Regions from separate parts of the Providencia zhijiangensis genome, predicted to be linked through region 3. Evidence: predicted binding sites of a transcription regulator. Region 3 holds the regulator's gene; each other region holds the start of a gene.
What was found. The regulator Fur, encoded in region 3, represses iron uptake genes when iron is present. The targets are predictions, from matches to a motif close to ATAATAATGAGAACNACTATCAA.
Positions count from the first base shown of each region.

Region 1: a site for Fur is predicted at 1,402-1,424, ahead of ygiD (4,5-DOPA-extradiol-dioxygenase). Genes of this name have one in related genera too.
Region 2: a site for Fur is predicted at 1,435-1,457, ahead of exbB (tonB-system energizer ExbB). Genes of this name have one in related genera too.
Region 4: a site for Fur is predicted at 1,236-1,258, ahead of QS795_RS06995 (TonB-dependent receptor domain-containing protein). Genes of this name have one in related genera too.

Region 1 is NZ_CP135990.1:3,081,597-3,084,790, forward strand. It holds gene QS795_RS14020 (glutathionylspermidine synthase family protein) at 1-402, shown strand, start outside; gene ygiD (4,5-DOPA-extradiol-dioxygenase) at 530-1,333, opposite strand; gene ribB (3,4-dihydroxy-2-butanone-4-phosphate synthase) at 1,504-2,157, opposite strand; FMN riboswitch at 2,312-2,479, opposite strand; gene ubiK (ubiquinone biosynthesis accessory factor UbiK) at 2,688-2,966, shown strand; gene hldE (bifunctional D-glycero-beta-D-manno-heptose-7-phosphate kinase/D-glycero-beta-D-manno-heptose 1-phosphate adenylyltransferase HldE) at 3,055-3,194, opposite strand, start outside.
Region 2 is NZ_CP135990.1:678,840-682,033, reverse strand. It holds gene exbD (TonB system transport protein ExbD) at 1-337, opposite strand, end outside; gene exbB (tonB-system energizer ExbB) at 343-1,284, opposite strand; gene metC (cystathionine beta-lyase) at 1,648-2,832, shown strand; gene QS795_RS02955 (DedA family protein) at 2,970-3,194, shown strand, end outside.
Region 3 is NZ_CP135990.1:1,212,409-1,215,602, reverse strand. It holds gene QS795_RS05455 (type I secretion system permease/ATPase) at 1-94, shown strand, start outside; gene ybfE (LexA regulated protein) at 268-561, shown strand; gene fldA (flavodoxin FldA) at 717-1,244, shown strand; gene fur (ferric iron uptake transcriptional regulator) at 1,473-1,919, shown strand; gene QS795_RS05435 (bactofilin family protein) at 2,352-2,873, shown strand; gene ansB (L-asparaginase 2) at 3,050-3,194, opposite strand, start outside.
Region 4 is NZ_CP135990.1:1,538,660-1,541,853, reverse strand. It holds gene QS795_RS07000 (3-deoxy-7-phosphoheptulonate synthase) at 7-1,056, shown strand; gene QS795_RS06995 (TonB-dependent receptor domain-containing protein) at 1,333-3,194, shown strand, end outside.

The sequences.
Region 1 (3,194 bases), 1.9 Mb from region 3:
CGTTGGTTAGAGCCAGCTTGGAAAAGTATTATTTCCAACAAAGCGTTGCTGCCAATGTTATGGGAAATGTTCCCTGATCATCCAAACTTGTTACCAGCTTACTTTGCGGATGGTAACAAACCAGAGCTTGAAAGCTATGTGATTAAACCGCTATTTTCTCGTGAAGGTGCGAATATTCGCGTCATCGAAAATGGCAAAGAAATCGCTTCTGCGGATGGTCCTTATGGTGAAGAAGGGATGATTATCCAGCAATTCCACTCACTGCCAAAATTTGAAGGCAGCTACACATTAGTGGGAAGCTGGTTAGTTAACGACCAACCTGCGGGTATCTGTATTCGTGAAGATAAAGAACTGATTACTCAGGATTTATCACGTTTTTACCCACATATTATTATCGACTAATATTTTGTTAGTTTGATAAAACAGGGTGTCTGATAAAAAGAAAGCGGCAACGAGCTATTTCGTGCCGCTTTCTTATTTTTTATTCTCAGTATTAACCAACCTGAAAGCATAAACTGATTCGAAAGTATTAACCGATTTGCACTGACAACATGCTCAGCGATGCAGAAACAATGCCTTCCACAGGCGTACTTATCCCTTCTTCACCATCCCAAGTCCCTAAAATAGGTAAGATAGGTAAAAAGTGTTCTGGAGATGGATTCGATAATTTACCATCTTCACGATCTAACCCTTTTGTGAGTGGATGCGGCTGCTCGTGACTGCGTAAATTGTCATACACAAACTGCTCAAAAGAGGTCGCCCAAGGATAAGGTGCTGCATTAGCATTTTGCCAATCCATCGCTCTTAAATTATGAACCACGTTACCGCTGCCCATAATCAATATCCCTTCATTTCGTAATGTCGCCAGCTTTTTCCCCAGCTCATAATGCCAAGCTGCGGGTTTCGTACCATCAATGCTGAGCTGAACAACAGGGATATCCGCTTGAGGATACATACGGACTAAAATTTCCCATGTGCCGTGATCAAGCCCCCATTCCTCTTTATCTTGATGAATTGGTTCTGGAGACAGTAATTCAGCCACCTGTTTAGCCAGTTCTGGAGAACCCGGTGCTGGATACTCTATTTGGTATAAAGCTTCAGGGAAACCACCAAAATCATGGATAGTTTTCGGTTTAATCATCGCCGTGATCGCCGTTCCACGGGTATACCAGTGTGCTGAGATCACCAAAATCGCACGCGGTCTAGGCAAGGTTTTGCCCAGTTTTTCCCATGCTTCAGTGTACGAATTATGATTAATCGCGTTCATCGGGCTACCATGACCGATAAATACCGCAGGCATTCGATGGGTTAAGTGTTGGTTATTTGTCGACATGATGACCTCAATTCCACTAGAAGGATAATGAGTATCAGCATACCCTTTTTTAGAAAAAACACAGTGGGGGAATTATGAGAATGATCATCAAAAAATTTGAAGAGGCCACAAAGGTGTGCAACTTTGTGGCCGATGACTCTGTATGCAAAACGTTTTAAAAACCTAGCAAATTAGCTGGCTTTTTTTTCCACCTGAAGGCGGTAGTTCACTAAGTCTTCGATAGTCACAACGGTCATGTTGTGCTCACGAGCAAACTTCACTACATCTGGCGCACGCGCCATGCTGCCATCATCGTTGGTTAACTCACACAGTACTCCAGCGGGTTTAAAACCTGCCAGTACAGCTAAGTCAATTGTCGCTTCGGTATGACCACGGCGAGTTAATACCCCACCTTCACGAGCGCGCAGAGGGAATACGTGGCCTGGGCGGTTAATATCCGCAGGTACCGCATTGTCCGCAATTGCGGTTTTAATCGTCGTGATACGATCAGCCGCAGAAACGCCTGTCGTTACGCCTTTTGCCGCTTCGATAGTGACCGTAAAACCGGTTTGGTTTTGGCTGGTGTTTTTTTCCACCATCATCGGAATATCAAGCTGCTTACGGCGTTCTTCCGTAATACACAGGCACACAATGCCACTGCTATAGCGAATGGTCATTGCCATTTGCTCTGTGGTCATGGTTTCTGCTGCAAACACTAAGTCACCTTCATTCTCACGATCTTCATCATCGAGAACTAAGATACCTTTGCCTTGGCGCAGGGCTTCAATTGCATTTTCAACACGCTCGGTTGGATTACCGAATTCGGAAAGTAGCGTCTGATTCATGGTAAAAACCTTCTTAAATTAACAATATTTGAGTTACCAGAACCAGGGCAGTCTTAGGAGTACGAGAAATGAATAAACACAACGACTTAACAGCCGTTTCGCCATTCAATATGTAGAACAATGTTGCACCTAAAAGGTACAAGCATGCAGATACAGTGATTCTCTCCCATCCGGACTATAACCGTCGGCTCCAGATTCACACTGGATCTGCTGACCTTTCCTATCCATGACAATAACGCCAAAGATAACAAAGCGCTCGCGGGCTTCATGCGCGATGCATGTTACCGCCGGTGGGGACTTTCACCCCGCCCTGAGATTACGCAATTAATATAACTCCAATAATTCAATGGTGCAACGAACAAACGATAAAGTGGAAACTTACTCACACTTTTCGCCAATAAAAACAAGATGAAAGGCTGGGTTTTTATAATAATGTCAGAAGGTGGTTTATTCGTAACGCCGCAGGTATTACACTACCCCACATTATTTATTTTGAAACTGAAGTTATATTGAAACTGAAGGACCCGCGAATGCTCGATCCGAAAAAAATTGAACAAGTTGCCCGCCAAATTCAAGGTGCATTACCAAAAGGCGTGCGTGACTTAGGTGAAGACTTTGATAAAAAGCTTCGTTCACTGCTGCAATCTCAGCTTGGTAAATTAGATTTAGTTAGCCGTGAAGAGTTTGATATTCAAACACAAGTTTTGCTGCGCACTCGCGAAAAACTGATGAAAATGGAGCAACGCGTTAGCGCACTTGAAGCCCGTTTTTCAGATGAAAAAGTGATTGAAGAAAAACAAGAAGATTGATTCAGTCACAAACAAAAAAGCCTAACTTCTGCACGCATTTAAATGCAAACAAAAAGCTAGGCTTTTACTAAAACCAATTAAGATTTAATTATTTAGTTTTCATAATATTTTTGATGATATTGGTGGTTGAAATACCATCTTCGAAATTCAGAACCATCACTTGCCCACCAGCAGCCCACACTTCCTTGCTACCAGCAATTTCATCAGGATGATAATCCCCACCTTTTA
Region 2 (3,194 bases), 530 kb from region 3:
CATAATCCACACTTTTATCCGCTTGGAAGAAAATTGTGGTTTCTTTATTGGTGTTTGTCGCTTGATCAAGAGTTGAACCTAATTGTTCTTTACTGACCGCTTGCTCGCCGATGAATAGCTGACTATCTGATTTCACAGTTAAGAATACTGGCTTTTCTGGTCGAGGCTGAGGCTTCGCAGTGGAAGCAGGTAAGTCGACTTTAATATCAACGGTAGCCAATGGCGCTGCAACCATAAAGATAATCAGCAGAACCAACATAACATCGATAAACGGTGTTACGTTGATCTCATGCATTTCACCGCTATCGTCTTGTTCGTCACCTAAACGCATTGCCATAATAATTACCTTGCTTTGCTGTTTGCCAGATCGAGGTCACGCCCCAGTAACAACGCTGCTTGTGCAGCAACATCACCCACTTGACCACGATAGTTGTTGATCATACGAGCAAAAATATTATAGATAACCACCGCAGGAATCGCGGCGATAAGACCGATTGCCGTTGCCAGCAGCGCTTCTGCGATCCCTGGAGCAACAACCGCTAAGTTTGTGGTTTGAGAGTGAGCAATACCAATGAAGCTGTTCATGATCCCCCACACGGTACCGAATAGACCGACAAATGGAGAAATCGCACCAATTGTTGCTAAATAACCATTTCCACGTCCCATATAACGGCTGATTGCAGCAACCGCTCTTTCTAAACGGAAACCTGTACGGTCTTTAATACCAGCAAGATCTTGGCTGTTCGCCGAAAGCGCTCTTTCTGTTGTCGCTTCAGCTAATAACATGCGCGTAATGCTACCCGCTTTAAACCCTTCCGCGATAGATACCGCTTCATCAAGAGATTTTACTTCTGCAATTGCTTTTGCTTCATCTTTTAAACGACGACGTGCAATTAAAATCTCACTTCCTTTGGATAAGAATAGCGCCCATGTAATCACAGATGCGAGTAACAGACCAATCATCACCGTTTTTACAACAACATCTGCGTTTTGGTACATACCCCAAACCGATAAATCCTGATCAAAACCGCCACCGTGAGCTTCAGTCGCAATCTCAACATTTTCAGTCACTACCGTATTTGTCACGACAGATTCCGGTGTTGCTGCTGGAGTTGTCGTTGCAGGAGTCGCAGTCACTTCCGTTGTGGAAGGTGTATTTGCAGGAGCTGCTGTTGAACCTTGGTTAGCTACTGGTGTAGTAGGTGTGACAGCGGGTGTTGTTTCTGCGGATGCCGTGCCCATTAAGCCGATCGCCAATAGAATAGAAGCTGTTAATTTACGCATCAGTTGGCCTTTACTCTCTTATTTTGTGTTGTATAAAAAAATTTATATCGATGATTGTGCCATTCATCGACTAACCATTAAAAGCGAAATTTGATTCACGCATTCATCTCTTTTCGTCAAGATGTCAGATAATATCAAACACACCACGAATTGATAGTAATTATCATTAGTATTCGCAATTTTTTGTCGCTCATCAATATTACCCTCATAATGTGATTGCAAGACAACACGATTTACGACTTGATAATGAAGAAAATTCAGCTAACCACTTTTGTTCTTGCTCTGGTAGACCAAAATCATTTAACGTCAGGTGATAACTTAGCCAATCATTTGATTTTCTATCGGTAAATAAGGGATAGCTCAATGGCAAACATAAAACCAGAAACCCAGCTCGTGCATCTTGGTAGAAACCCTAAATTCACTCAAAAAGGGGTAAACCCTGTCATTCAGCGCACCTCTTCCGTGATTTTTGATTCGGTAGAAGATAAAAAGCACGCGGTACGCAATCGTGCGAATGGCGTATTAATGTATGGTCGCCGAGGCACACAGACCCATTTTGCTTTCCAAGAAGCGATGACCGAATTGGAGTGTGGGGCTGGTTGTGTTCTTTATCCTTCAGGTGCCGCTGCAATCACTAATGCCATTATGTCGTTTATTAGCGCGGGGGATCATATTCTGGTCACAGGGTCTGCCTATGATCCGACACAAAACTTCTGCGACAAAATTCTCACTAATTTGAATGTTGAAACGAATTATTTCGACCCATTGATTGGTGCCAAAATTGCCGATTTAATTCGTTCAAATACGAAAATTGTCTTTTTGGAATCACCAGGTTCTATCACCATGGAAGTGCACGACCTGCCCGCTATCGTAAAAGCCATTCGCCAAAAATCCCCAGAAATCATTATCATGATCGATAATACATGGGCTGCGGGAGTCTTACTTAAACCTCTTTTATTTGATGTGGATGTCTCTATTCAATCCGCGACAAAATACATTAATGGCCATTCGGATGGCATGTTAGGGGTCGCTGTTGCCAACCAACGCTGCATCGAAACCCTGCGAGAAAACTCCTATTTATTGGGGCAAACCGCCGATCCTGATACCGTTTACATGGCAGGTAGAGGGCTTCACACCCTACCAACCCGCCTCAAACAACATGAAGCAAACAGTTTAACCGTCGCAAACTGGTTAGCGGAGCACCTCGCTGTGGCACGTGTTTTTCACCCTGCACTTCCAAGCCACCCTGGGCATGAATTTTTTAAACGCGACTTTAGTGGCTGCAACGGTTTGTTTTCATTTCAATTAAATTCGCGGTTATCCCCTAAACAGTTCAGTGATTTTCTTGACCACTTTAGCCATTTTAAAATGGGGTATTCATGGGGCGGGTTTGAATCGCTGATTCTTGGTTATCAAACCGAAGATTTACTCAGTATGCGCCAATACGATTATCAACCTGATAATGGGTCATTTTTCCGTCTACATGTCGGTTTAGAGCATCCGCAAGATCTCATTGATGATTTACAACGCGCCTTCACTCGTATTTAAGCACCAACATTTCCTCCTTACTATTAGGCAGTTAATCACTGCCTTTTAGATAATTACCCAAACAAATCAAACTAGGCTGAAATTTTTCCTGTAATATAGAGCCCAATAATTCGCTTTATGCAGATACAGGAACGATTATGGAAGTCATACGCGAAATCGTACTGGCACTTTGGCACCACGATTTTATGAAGCTCGCCAACCCAGAAGTTCTCTGGGTCATTTACACCGTACTCTTTGTGGTGATTGTATTAGAAAATGGCGTGCTCCCTGCCGCATTTTTACCCGGTGATACCCTTTTACTACTTTCTGGCGCACTGATTGCCAAGGGTGTTTTGCACTTTGTCCCCACAATCTTGCTGCTG
Region 3 (3,194 bases):
ACGAAATGGTGAAGTCGCCGAAGCCGAAACTCATCAGAACCTTCTAAAACAAAAAGGTCTTTATGCCAATTTATGGCAACAACAGACACATTAACCTGAATAAAAAAGCATCACTTACTCTTTGGGTGATGCTTTTTTCTTAAAAGTGCTTTTTTTTTAATCTATTAGATGAATTAGCGGGGTATGCACCTATGGTACTAGGGATTCAGCTAGGGTATCATTGCCCGCTGAATTACTGGCACACCCCTTCCGTTAGCAATAGTAGATATGGCAAAAGAACAAACTGACCGCACCACACTGGATTTGTTCGCAGAAGAACGCAGGCCTGGGCGACCAAAAACTAGCCCGTTGTCGCGGGATGAACAATTACGAATCAATAAGCGAAATCAGCTAAAACGAGACAAAGTCAAAGGGCTACGTCGAGTTGAGCTGAAATTAAATGAAGACGCTGTCGCGGTCTTAAACCAATTAGCTGAAGAGAAAAACATAAGCCGAAGTGAGCTAATTGAAGAAATTTTGATGGCTCAACTTGAGCAGGTTAGTGAGACAATTGACCGCTAGCCGTATCTGGGTAAATCACACAAATTTGACAGACTAACACTGTTTTTTTCGCCAAAATAAGGCGCAAAATTTTACCTATTTTCGTTCTATATTTTAGTTCTAGCAGAATCGGTAATTTATACTCTCTACTAGAAAAACAAGAGGTTAATCACTTTATGGCAGTTATAGGCATTTTCTTCGGAAGTGACACAGGTAACACAGAAAATATTGCCAAAATGATCCAAGAAAGATTAGGCAAAGATGTTGCAGAAGTTCACGATATTGCTAAATGCAGCAAAGAAGATATCGAAGCATTTGATATCCTACTTCTTGGCATCCCTACGTGGTACTACGGTGAAGCTCAGTGTGATTGGGATGACTTTTTCCCAACATTAGAAGAAATTGATTTTGACGGCAAGCTTGTCGCACTGTTTGGTTGTGGAGACCAAGAAGACTACGCAGAGTATTTCTGTGATGCGATGGGAACTATCCGTGACATCATTGAGCCACGTGGTGCAGTGATCGTGGGTCATTGGCCAACTGAAGGCTACCACTTTGAAGTTTCTAAAGGTATGGCGGACGATAACCACTTTATCGGTCTTGCTATCGATGAAGATCGTCAACCAGAACTGACCGAAGAGCGTGTTGACGCTTGGGTTAAACAAATCTCTGAAGAGATGTCTCTGGCTGAAATCCTTGGCTAATAATGACATAGATTGTCAATTAAAAGCGGGGGCCATTCGATATGATGGATTATCCTTCCATCTAATGGACTCGCTTTTAAGAACGAATCAAAATAATGAGACAATGCATGGTTTCTATTTTTATTTTCCATGCCTATAATTGTAAATCAGTTTAGAAGACAACTGGATTTTTGTTAAAAACGTCTCATTATTGTTAAATTTATGATTTAAAATACAGGACAAGCCCGCATGACAGACAATAATAAAGCATTGAAAAATGCAGGACTCAAAGTCACTCTTCCAAGATTGAAGATTTTGGAAGTACTTCAGGAGCCTGAGTGCCATCACGTCAGTGCGGAAGATCTCTACAAAAAGCTGATTGATATTGGTGAAGAAATCGGGTTAGCCACTGTCTACCGCGTATTAAACCAATTTGATGATGCAGGTATTGTGACTCGTCACAATTTCGAAGGTGGAAAATCCGTATTTGAATTGACTCAGCAGCATCACCATGACCACTTAATTTGTTTAGATTGTGGCAAAGTTATCGAATTTACTGACGAATCAATCGAAGAACGTCAGCATGACATCGCCAAGCGCCACGGCATTAAACTGTCTAACCACAGTTTATATCTATATGGCCACTGCGCTGAAGGTGACTGTCGTGAAAATGAAAGCGTCCACGAAGCTAAATAATCACATTCATAAATCGTCTCATTAAAAATGAGGCGATTTAATTAATCAGTGATTTCGTATTGATGATACCCACTTAATGTTTATTAGTGGGTATTTTTATTTATATATTCTTAACATTCCCCTATTTTGCTCTTTAGCTGAAAATTAGCGACTATTTTTTAAAAATACATAGCTTTATTTCTTCAGATAAAACTAAAATTATCCTCTATTCTTTAATTTGCCATGTGTTATTTTAATTTATACTCATGATCAAATTTATGCGTAAGAGATTAAAGGATGAAAAAAACATATCTGTTTTTGAACATAAGTTTTTTCTTCTGGTTTCTTACTTTGATAGCGTGGTTTTTTAGATATACCTTTGTGGCATCCGTTGCCTTTATATCTTCAATCATTTGTTTGGTTCTATACTTCAATTACAAAAAGGTTAGTCACATGTTCAATAAAAAACAAAACAAACCAGAGCCCACTCCCACTATCAATAAAGAAGAAATCACTCAACAAATTGCTGAGGAAAAAATGCAAACATCTACAGCAGTCGTTAGCGAAGAAAAAACCAATACCATTATTGCCAAAGATGTCGTGTTTGAGGGCAATATTACTTCCAATGAACAAGTGCATATTTATGGTACTGTGATTGGCAATATTACTGGTAAAAACAACACCGTCAAAATCATGCAAAATGGGCATGTTACCGGCAATATAACCAGTAATGAGCTATGGGTAAACGGCAAAGTGGAAGGTGAATGCATCACCGAAACTATTAGCATTGATACCAATGGTGAAATTTATGGCATCATCCGCTATTCCAGTTTATCCATTAAAAAAGGCGGAATATTTTCTGGTCATGCTGAGGTTAAATCTGCAACGAAATCGACGGGAAACGTAGCGGTATTTAAAGAAAAAACCAAACAAGAAAATTCAGAACCACACACACCTGAAGCGGGTGCTCTGTAATTAAATTTGTTAAATAAATGATATTGAATTGCTCGATAATAACTTTACTACCTTATTTATAGGTATTTATTGTCGAGTTATTTTGATTATATAAATTCGCTTATCACCAAAAGAACGCGTTTTATACGTAATAAAAATAGAATAAAGGCGACATTTCTGCCGCCTATTATTAAATATTAATATTGTTCAAACATCTCTTGGATTTTTTTCGGGTCTTTCGTTTGTGTTAATGCTAATTGCAGTAATACACGAGATTTTTGTGGGTTCAATCTTTCAGATGCTACAAACCCATATTCATTATCATTCACTTCCGCGTTTCGC
Region 4 (3,194 bases), 330 kb from region 3:
AATAAAATGCATAAAACAGATGAGTTACGAACTCAGCGAGTGGACAGTTTAATTACACCACAAGTGCTCGCTGAGGAATTTCCGATATCCCAAGCAATTGCCGATAACGTGACAGCGTCACGTAAAAGAATTGAAAAGATCCTATCCGGTGAAGACCTGCGCTTGCTGGTAATTGTAGGTCCTTGCTCTATTCATGATATTGATGCCGCAATTGAATACGCTAATAAGCTAAATACGTTACGTCAAAAATATCAAGATCGCTTAGAAATTGTCATGCGCACCTATTTTGAAAAACCGCGTACCGTTGTGGGCTGGAAAGGTTTAATTTCTGATCCGCATCTTGATAATTCATGTCAAGTAAACACCGGTATCCGTTTAGCGCGCAAGCTTTTGATTGAAGTTAATCAATTAGGGTTAGCAACCGCCACCGAATTCCTCGACATGGTGACGGGGCAATATATTGCGGACTTAATTAGCTGGGGAGCGATTGGCGCTCGTACCACTGAAAGTCAGATCCACCGAGAAATGGCTTCGGCGCTCTCCTGTCCTGTTGGTTTTAAAAACGGTACAGATGGCAATATCAACATCGCTATTGATGCTATTCGTGCAGCCAAAGCACAACATATGTTTTTATCGCCAGATAAGAGCGGGCAGATGACCATCTACCAAACCAGTGGTAACCCTCATGGGCATATCATTATGCGTGGTGGCAAGAAGCCTAACTATGAAGCGCAGTACATTTCACAAGCTTGTGAAAAATTAAATGAATTTGGTTTAGCTGAGCATTTAGTGGTGGACTTCAGCCACGGTAACTGCCAGAAAATTCATCGTCGCCAATTAGATGTGGCACAAGATATCGCTCAACAAATTAAGCAAGGTTCCACAGCAATTAGTGGTGTGATGGCAGAAAGCTTCTTAAAAGAAGGTAATCAAAAAATCTGTGCAGGCCAACCTCTAGTTTATGGTCAATCGATTACCGATCCATGTTTAGGTTGGGAAGACACCGAACAGTTGATTGAAATTCTGGCTGACGCGGTTAACTTCCGCTTCAAATAAGTCTCGCTGTCCACAGCCAAGATAAGCGTTTTAAATTGTATTATAATCTAAAGCGCTTATCTCCATTCCTCGCCCAAATAAGTCACTATCAATACATTCATTCAACAATATAATTGCCTTACAATCTCAATTATTTTAATATTATTAACCGAAAAACACTTGATACCGTCATTTTATTAACGATAATGATTCTCGTTTTTAACTATATGCTACCCATAGATAATTTTTTTATTATCTTGGCTGCTAGAATCATATTACTCAGGAAAGGATTTCCTAATGGCGCTTACATTGAGATCAGCATCAACTTCAGGTGCTTCACACAGCAAAGTATTTTCTTTATCAACATTAACCGTCGCCCTTGCTATGACTGGGTTCAATACTGCAAGTTTTGCCGCCGACGATATCATTCACGTCACCACCACTCCATTGAGCCACGAAAAGTTTACCGTTGCTGAGCAATTTGAGGTGATTGACGCAACCGCACCAGAACAACAAACCGCCACATCTGCGCTCGACCTATTAAAAGGTCAGGCTGGTATTTTTGTGACGGGTGCAGGCAGTACCTATGGACAGTCAGTGCAAATGCGAGGCTACGATTCACGTGGCGTAAAAATTATGGTAGATAATGTGGTTCAGGATTTTAATTCTGGCCTATTCGATGCCACACTGATTGATCCCTCACTGATCAGTAAAGCCTATGTGCATAAAGGCGCATCTTCTGTACAACACGGCAGCGGCGCGCTTGCTGGTGTTATTTCCCTTAAAACCCTCAGCGCTTCAGAAGTGTTAGCACCTGGACAAAATTTCGGGGGGCGCTTGTTTAGTGGTATCAACCGTAATGATCATGGTTATTATGCGGGGGGAACATTACTTGGGCGCAGTGATTCTGTTGATGCCCTACTCAGCTATAGCCAACGCAAAAAATATTTAATGGCATCAATTGATTCAGCCCCTTTTGATAACCAAGAAAAGATCCATAATTGGATGTTTAAAACCACCTGGATGGCAAACCCTGCTTATCACCTTGGATTACAGCTGAGAGAGTATCGCAATGATGGGCTAAGCCTTAAACAACCGGCTTCCGTAGATACAAAGAAACAGATGTTCCCAAATACCCCAACTCAACGTAATGCTCATCAGCGTGATATCCTCATTAATCAGGCTTTTAAACCGACAAACAAGCTTCAATGGGAAGGTGAATGGGATATTTATTATACTGATCTCAGCCTAAGCCAATTAGATTTAGTTAAAGCCGCTAAAAAACCAACGGAGTATGGTGCCGAAAGTCGTAATCAATATACCTATGGTTCTAAATTTTCAAACCACTTTACTTTACCTGTATCGAGCTGGGCATACAGCAATATTCAAAGTGGTATTGAACACTATCAACAAAAACAAAAACCGAATCAATATGCAATTAGCTATCCACCCACAGAGTTATCAAATACCTCCGGTTGGCTAAACAATGAACTCACGTTTGCCCATGTGCCTGTGACGCTTTCAGCTGGAACGCGTTTTACACAATATAGTGTCAATCGCGATGGTTTTGCCAAAAGCAAACATACCAATTGGTCTTCACGTTTTGCTATTAGCGCGACACCAACGCATTGGCTAAGTCTTCATTCCTCGTATGCCGAAGGCTATCGCGCGCCAAGAATGGCGGAGTTGTACAATAACTCACTTCACTTTTCCACCAAATGGGCTGGCACTTCAATCTTTAGAACGTCTCCTGATTTAAAACCAGAAACCAATAAAACTACAGAAGCAGGCCTAAAACTCAGCTTCGACGATTTTGTGGTAACGGGTGATACGCTCAGCTTTGGAACAACCTATTTCCATACTAAAGCTCATAACTACATTGCGATGCATAGCCAATATAAAAGGAAAGTGAACCGCGATTTATATTATGTCTGGTTCCCTGAAGAAATTTTCTATGCCAATGTGCCATCGGCCACCATTACTGGTTTCGATAGCTTTATTCACTATCAGTCTCAGTGGTTTGATTTGAGCCTCAACCATAATTTAACCTCTGGAAAAGAAGATTTAGAAAATCACGCTCTTTCTTCTATTCGACCTGAATCGATGATGATTAAATTCAATGCACCTATAGCGAACACCGGAATTAATGTGGGCTGGAC